2 regions of the Staphylococcus sp. CoH_129_LAB_1 genome follow, and region 1 is predicted to be linked to the other one. Evidence: riboswitches for the same ligand, from Rfam matches in the RefSeq annotation. Region 1 holds a riboswitch; the other holds the start of a gene.
What was found. A riboswitch is a leader RNA that binds a small molecule or an ion and turns the genes downstream of it on or off. The one in region 1 is predicted to bind S-adenosylmethionine.
Positions count from the first base shown of each region.

Region 1 (4,340 bases):
AAACATATGACTTAGAAGTATGGTTACCAAGTTATAATGACTATAAAGAGATTAGTTCTTGCTCAAACTGTACTGATTTCCAAGCACGTCGCGCTAATATTCGTTTCAAACGTGATGCTTCTTCTAAACCAGAGTTAGTACACACATTAAATGGTAGTGGACTTGCAGTAGGTCGTACATTTGCAGCTATCGTAGAAAACTATCAAAACGAAGATGGTTCAATCACAATTCCAGAAGCACTTGTACCATTTATGGGTGGTAAAACAGAAATTCGCCCAGTCAATTAATAATTAGATATAATTTAACTAATAAGAACCTGAGACATAATAAATTGTCTCAGGTGTTTTTTATGTGTTATCCTACTTTTTATTTAATTTTCCTACTAAAATAAGACTACTCTGAGAGAGGTAACTTTAAAAATTTCTAAAATTTCTGATATCTTTAAAATGCTTTTTATATCAAGGTTTTAAAACTACCTTCTCTCTTACCTCACTCAAACGGTTGTCTAAAAATATTGAAGGTTATCTTAGATTATCTTAGACTGAGTTTAATTAAAATGTATATTCAATTTAAACACACATATATATAGGGGGGAGCTAAAATGACGTCACATGTGACATTTCAACAAGGGGTCAAAGAATGTATTCCAACATTATTAGGATACATTGGGATAGGATTATCATTTGGCATTGTGGCAGCTTCTCAACATTTTAGTGTTCTAGAAATCCTTCTGTTATGTTTACTCGTTTATGCAGGTGCAGCACAATTTATTATTTGTGCTTTAGTCATTGCTGGCACACCTATATCAGCAATTGTGTTAACAACATTAATTGTGAATTCCCGCTTCTTTTTATTATCTATGACGCTTGCCCCTAATTATAAAGAATATGGAATATGGAATCGCTTGGGATTATCTTCTATTCTTACTGACGAAACATTTGGCGTAGCAATCACACCACATTTAAAAGGTGAAACTATTAATGACCGTTGGCTACATGGCTTAAATATTACTGCATATTTATTTTGGACAATATCTTGTGTGGCGGGAGCTGTTTTCGGTAAATATATTTCTCATCCAGACATGCTAGGATTAGACTTTGCGATTACAGCCATGTTTATTTTCCTGGCTATGGCTCAATTTGAAACTATTACACGTTCTAAAATTAAAATTTACCTTACATTAATCGCTTTTGTTATTATAATGATGTTTATTTTAAGTTGTTGGATGCCATCTTATGTGGCTATTCTTGTCACGTCAATTAGTGCTGCCACACTCGGGGTGGTGATGGATCGATGACGATAACTGGACATATGTTTTTACTCATTGTTTTATGTGGACTAGTGACATTGATTGTACGTGTCGTACCATTTTTAATGATTTCACATATTCAGCTTTCGGAAGCAGTCATTAAATGGCTGTCGTTTATTCCAATTTCATTATTTACTGCACTAGTCATTGATAGTTTTATTGTTCAACATGAAGGTGTACAAGGCTTTGAATTGAATATTCCGTTTATTGTAGCAACAATTCCTACCGTCATTATTGCACTTGTGACACGTAGTTTAACCATTACTATTATCGTAGGTGTTGTATTAATTGCAGGTATACGATGGTTCTTTTAAAACGTTTATAGGGTACACATTGAAGTTATCTATAGAATTGGATAAAATATATTTAAATTAAACATTTCAAATACATACATAGATACTCTTATTTTGAGAAGTAGAGGGAATTGGCCCTGTGAAGCTTCAGCAACCGGCAAATAATTTGTACGGTGCTACAACCAACGAGTTACTCGAATGATAAGTACTAAAGCATTGTCGCTTCATACTTTTAAAATTAAGAGTGGAAGCGATTTTTTTTATTCTAAGGAGGTATAGCATGACAAATTATACAGTAGATACATTAAATTTAGGTGCTTTTAAAACAGAATCAGGTGAAACGATTGAGAATCTGAAATTACGTTATGAGCATGTAGGTTATTCGGGACAACCGCTTGTTGTGGTTTGTCATGCTCTGACAGGTAATCATTTAACTTACGGTACAGACGAACATCCTGGATGGTGGCGTGAGATTATTGATGGTGGTTATATGCCAATATATGATTACCAGTTTCTTACTTTTAATGTTATTGGAAGTCCTTTTGGTTCAAGCTCACCATTAAATGATTCTCATTTTCCTAAAAAAATAACATTAAGAGATATTGTTAAAGCAATTGAATTGGGAATAAAAGCACTTGGATTTACTAAAATCGATATTTTAATTGGTGGCAGTTTAGGTGGCATGCAAGTGATGGAATTATTATATAATCATCAATTTGAAGTAGATAAGGCAGTCATCTTAGCAGCTACAGATAAAACTTCTTCATACAGTCGTGCTTTCAATGAAATTGCACGTGAAGCGATTCATATTGGAGGCAAAGAGGGACTTAGTATTGCAAGACAACTTGGATTTTTAACATATCGTTCTTCAAAAAGTTATGACGCGCGCTTTACGCCAGATGAAGTAATTAATTATCAACGTTATCAAGGTAATAAGTTTAAAGAATCCTATAATTTATCGTGTTATTTAACAATGTTGAATGTCTTAGATAGTCATAATCTTGATCGTCAGCGTGATGATGTTGATGAGGTGTTTCAATCTTTAAATACAAAAGTATTAACCATGGGCTTTACAGATGATTTGTTATATCCAGATGATCAAGTAAGAGCAGTAGGAGAACGTTTTAAATATAATCGTCACTTTTTTGTTCCGGACAATGTAGGCCATGATGGTTTTTTACTTAATTTTAATGACTGGGCGCCTAACTTGTATCACTTTTTAAAAGTTTCGAAATTCAAACGAAAATAATAGGTGAGAGAATAGATAACACATTTGTTTTAATTGAATATAGAGGTTAAAATAGAGCTTATAGTCAAAAAAAGTATAGGAGTGGCGAATGTGTTTTCAAAAGTACATCCTAAAGCAATGATTATAGGAACCATCGTGCTTGTAGCAGTTGCTTTAGTTACGTATGTATTGCCGATGATTGGTCTGATTCTATGTTTATTCGCTACCATTCCAGGTATTATCATGTGGCATAAATCAATAGCTACATTTGGAATTGGGGCTTTACTCACTGTAGTCATCACGACCTTATTAGGGAATACCTTTGTATTAAGTGCCATGATTTTAGTTTTATTACTAAGTTTTATAATTGGCCAATTATTAAAAGAACGTACATCTAAAGAGCGCATCTTATATATCGCAACGACGTATTTAAGCATGTTTACGTTAATTGCATTTATGTTATTACAAGCGTTCAAAAAGATTCCAAATACCGAAGTATTGATTAAACCAATAAAAGATGCAATGCACAATGCGATTGTAAGTTCAGGCGTTGAATCAGACTACAAGACCATCCTAGAAGAAGGATTTCGTCAAATGGCTGTTCAACTTCCAAGTTACATCATTATTATTGTCTTTTTCTTAGTTTTAATTAATGTAATTATCACATTTCCAATTTTACGTAAATTCAAAGTAGCAACACCTATTTTTAAACCTTTATTTGCTTGGCAAATGAGTCGTACATTATTATGGATTTACATGATTGTGCTAGTATGTGTGATGTTTGCGACAGAACCAAGTATATTCCAAAGTATCGTATTAAATTTCGAAGTTGTGTTATCATTATTGATGTATATCCAAGGATTGAGTTTGATTCATTTCTTTGGAAAAGCTAAGCGATTACCTGATGCGGTATCTATATTATTAATGGTCGTGGGGACAATTATTTCACCATTTACGCATATCGTATCATTACTTGGCGTGCTTGATTTAGGAATTAACTTAAAACGAATGATTAAAAAATGACTTTAAAAAGTGAATAGAGGTGGAAGAATGAACCGTCAATCCACTAAAAAGGCCTTACTTATTCCTTATTTTTTGATGGTGCTTACGGCGATTGCACTTGTTATTTTAGGTTTTATATTTAAACCCTTAATTTCAATATTTGCAGCCATTGCTTTAATCATTATGATTGTGATTAGTGCGGTATTGATTAGACAAGCATTATTAAAAATGGATAATTATGTGGATAATCTGAGTGGTTATATTTCAGCAGGAAATAATAAAGCAATTAAACGTCTGCCAATTGGCTTAGTCGTAATTGATGCTGAAGACCACATCGAATGGATCAACCAATATATGTCTGAACATCTAGAAACCAATGTCATCTCAGAATCAGTCAATGAAGTTTTTCCAAATATTCTTAAGCAACTTGAAAGAGTGCAAGAGATAGAAATTGAACATGGTCAGTATCATTATAATGTACGTTATTCTGAAGAAGAGCGTTGTTTAT
Region 1 covers NZ_JBXWKZ010000025.1:27,559-31,898, reverse strand. Annotated here, with positions in the region: gene serS (serine--tRNA ligase) at 1-287, shown strand, start outside; gene AC2FB1_RS08225 (AzlC family ABC transporter permease) at 602-1,297, shown strand; gene AC2FB1_RS08220 (AzlD domain-containing protein) at 1,294-1,623, shown strand; SAM riboswitch class I at 1,709-1,810, shown strand; gene metX (homoserine O-acetyltransferase MetX) at 1,883-2,851, shown strand; gene AC2FB1_RS08210 (YybS family protein) at 2,942-3,853, shown strand; gene AC2FB1_RS08205 (DHH family phosphoesterase) at 3,881-4,340, shown strand, end outside.

Region 2 (4,340 bases), on a different contig from region 1:
AAGTCACTATATGGACCATTTTTATACTCAACTTCGCCATTCTTATAAACTCTATACTCCCCACTACCTGTATTTAACTTGTTATGACTTATAATTTCAAAGTATTCTCCTTTGTCAACAGTACGACCAAATCGTTGTAGGTTTGGATTACCTCCACTATTAGATAATGCATCTGTAGCAATTTGTTTAGCATTTTCTTTAGTAACTAAATCGGCAGCATGTGCTTCTACAGAATGAGTCGTTGTAAGTAACATCGTACTTGTTAAAAGTATAGTTGCAATAAGAGAAACTTTCTTCATAATGAAAACCCCATTTCATTCATGATCAATTACAACTAGAGTGTAGCATTTAAATAGAGCAGAAATAGGATTTTAAAAAAAATCATAATAAATCTTTAACTTAACTTAAAGAATAAACCTTTTGTAAAAATTAAATAAATATTTCCAAATCATTTATTTAAAAAGTTAATATTGTTTTTTAGAAAAATATGAAATAGCGAAAGCCATTAAAATTGTAAAAATAATGTGAGCTATCATCCATAATCCATATTCACTCCAACTAAAATGGAAGAATGATCGTTTTGCTATAATGATAAGTGAAGGGTAAAGAGAGGCAAAAACGAGCATTAATAAGAAATAGCTTACTTTATATAATGATTTAAATACGTGATAAATAAGCAAGAAAATAAAATATATTAACCATCCTATAAAGATATGAATGGCTAGTTCTAATAGTAAAGGAGTTTTACTTGGATCAATTAAGAAATCGATATTAATTAATAATAAAGTAAGATGCGTCGATTGAGCTAAGATATCCATGATAACCATTGTGATTAATAAAATGATACTAATGACTAAAGCACTGATAAAATGATAAACATAACGAATCATAGTATTCCTCCTTTGATTATAAATATGATAAGAGTATTCCCGTAAAGAAAGCATTCAACACTTTCTAAATATTTAGAATAGTTTAAATATTATATTGACTTATATTTAAACTAATGATAAATTAATGATAATTCAATAAACTATAAACTCTTATCAAGAGTGGTGGAGGGATGTGCCCTATGAAGCCCGGCAACCGTTATTTTATGACATGGTGCTAATTCACATAAAGTAAATCATATACTTTAGAAGATGAGAGAAAGTGTATCAATGCTTTCTCTTAATAGTAGAAAGTATTTTTTTATGTCTTTACATATCTATAAGAGAAAAAGAATATTGAAAATTGATAAAAGGATTGATACATATGAAAAAATGGATAGGTATATTTAGTATCGTATTAGTAGTATTCACTTTAACAGCATGTGGAAAAGAAAAAGAGGATAGCAAGAAAATAACTGTCGCAGCGTCACCAGCACCTCATGGTGATGTATTGAAAAAAGCTAAAGAAGAGATGAAGAAAAAAGGTTATGATTTAGAAGTTAAGGAAGTTAATGATTATAAAGTGCCTAATAAATTGCTAGATAAAGGTGATGTAGATGCTAACTTCTTCCAACATGTTCCATACTTAAATGCTGAAAAGAAAAGTCATGGGTACAAGATTGAAGAGTTAGGCAAAGTATTTACGACCCCTATGGGTGTATACAGTAAAAAATATAAACACTTAAAAGATATTCCAGATGGATCAACGATTTATGTTTCTAATAATCCGGCAGAAGAAGGACGATTTTTATCATTCTTTGTTGACGAAGGATTAATAAAGTTGAAAAAAGGCGTTAAAATCGAAAATGCAAAATTTGAAGATATTGCTGAAAATAAAAAACATTTAAAATTTAATCATCAGCAAGGTGCAGAATTCTTACCAAAAACATATAAGAATGGTGAAGGCGCTGCAGTGATTATGAATTCAAACTATGCGCTTGATAATGGTTTAAAACCATCTAAAGATGCTATTGTTATGGAAGGTAAATCATCACCATTTGCGAATACTATTGCCGTTCAAGAAGGTCATAAAGATGATAAAAAATTCCAAACATTATTAAAAGTTATGCAATCTAAAGAAATTAAAGAGTATATTAAAAAAGAATATGGCGATGATGTTATTCCATATGAAAACAAATAAATCATAAAAGGTCTCTATTAGAGGCCTTTTATGATTTATATTTATCATTGTATAAAAGATAGAAAAAATATATTTTAATTTTTCTGAAAATATTTACAAATCTGACAATTATTAGTAAGATATTGATTATTATCATAGAAGTAAAGTCAATAATAAACAGTGTAGATTATTGATGTTGTGGGAGAGGATGAGTCAATTTGAGTAAAGCAGAGGACATGATAAAAGAAGATAGTAAGTATTTTGCTACATCAGGACGTATTAAATATTATCCACTAGTGATTGACCACGGGCATGGAGCTACATTAGTAGATGTAGATGGAAAAGAATATATTGATTTGTTGTCTAGTGCTAGTTCACAAAACGTTGGACATGCACCAAAAAAAGTGACAGAAGCAATAAAAAAACAGGTAGATCAATTCATCCATTATACGCCCGCATACATGTATCACGAGCCTTTAGTAAGACTCGCTAAAAAGTTATGTGATATTGCACCAGGAAACTATGAAAAACGTGTTACATTTGGTTTGAGTGGTTCGGATGCTAATGATGGAATAATTAAATTTGCACGTGCTTATACAGGACGGCCATATATCATTAGTTTTACAAATGCCTATCATGGATCTACATTTGGATCGCTATCAATGTCTACTATCAGTTTGAATATGCGTAAACATTATGGACCGTTATTAAATGGATTTTATCATATACCATTTCCAGATAAATACAGAGGAATGTTTGAACAATCCAAGCCAAATACTATTGAAGAATATTTAGCACCATTAAAAGATATGTTTGCGAAGTATGTTCCAGCTGAAGAAGTAGCTTGTATTGTATTAGAAACGATTCAAGGAGATGGAGGATTACTAGAACCAGTAGAAGGATACTTTGAAGCACTGGAAGCCTTATGTCGTAAACATGGTATTTTAATTGCCGTTGACGATATTCAACAAGGATTAGGACGGACAGGTTCTTGGAGTTCCGTGACTCACTTTAACTTTACACCAGATATCATTACATTTGGTAAATCATTAGCAGGCGGATTACCAATGTCAGCAATTGTAGGTCGAAAAGAAATTATTGAAAGTCTTGAAGCTCCAGCACACTTATTTACAACAGGAGCAAATCCAGTAAGTTGTGAAGCGGCTCTTGCTACGATTGAAATGATAGAAGAAGATGATTTATTAACTGCCAGTACTGAAAAAGGGAACTACGTGCGTCAACGTATGAATCAATGGATAGATAAATATAATTACGTAGGAGATGTACGCGGTATTGGATTATCCATTGGCATTGATATTGTTAAAGATAAAAAAACAAAAGAACGAGCATCAGAAGAAGCTTTGAAAATATGTAATTATTGTTTCGAACATGGCGTCGTTATTATTGCAATTACTGGAAATGTACTACGATTCCAACCCCCACTTGTCATTACTTACCAACAATTAGATAAGGCATTAGATGTAATTGAAAGTGCACTGCAAGCCTTACAAGATGACCTGTTAGATAAGTATATGATTGATGGACAAGGTTGGTAACATTATCAAAAGAGCAAGAAAAGATATTCAACTAAAATCTTTTCTTGCTCTTTTTCAGTATAATCCCCCCTAAAAAATAATTGAATATTTCTTAGGGGGATTAAAATATTATAAATATGAAATTAGTTCATTATCTTAATCTTTTGGTACAACATAATCATCTTCTTCATTCTTTTTAGAATGCTTAATACCATAGAATACATATATAACAATACCAACTAAGAACCAAATTAATGTGTAAAGTTTAGCTTCAAAACTTAATCCCCAGAATACAAGTAATACTAATACAAATGTAATGACTGGTAATACTGGGAAGAATGGAACTTTAAATGCTGGAACTGGTAAATCTTTTCCTTCACGTTTTCTTAAACTATACATTGCAATAGATACAAACATAAATGCAATTAATGTACCTGCTGAAATTAATTGAGCTAAGAAAGCAAATGGGAACATTGAACCAATTAAAACACCAATGATAGTTAAAATAACAAGCGCTCTATTAGGTAAATGTTTACCATTTAATTTGGCTAACCAAGAAGGTAATAATCCATCACGACCAAATGAATAAAGTAAACGTGAACCAGCTAACATCATACCGATTAATGCTGTAAACATACCAATGACAGAAATAGCTTGAACCACCGCTGCGACAACACCATGTCCACTTTGACGAAGTGCCCAACCTACAGGTTCAGCATTGCCAGCATATTTTGAATAATGGAACATACCAACTAATAC
Region 2 covers NZ_JBXWKZ010000034.1:20,639-24,978, reverse strand. Annotated here, with positions in the region: gene AC2FB1_RS09615 (cell surface protein) at 1-299, opposite strand, end outside; gene AC2FB1_RS09610 (hypothetical protein) at 465-890, opposite strand; SAM riboswitch class I at 1,038-1,146, shown strand; gene AC2FB1_RS09605 (MetQ/NlpA family ABC transporter substrate-binding protein) at 1,252-2,067, shown strand; gene AC2FB1_RS09600 (aspartate aminotransferase family protein) at 2,265-3,602, shown strand; gene AC2FB1_RS09595 (APC family permease) at 3,738-4,340, opposite strand, start outside.
Region 2: another riboswitch for S-adenosylmethionine. It lies ahead of AC2FB1_RS09605 (MetQ/NlpA family ABC transporter substrate-binding protein); the one in region 1 lies ahead of metX (homoserine O-acetyltransferase MetX).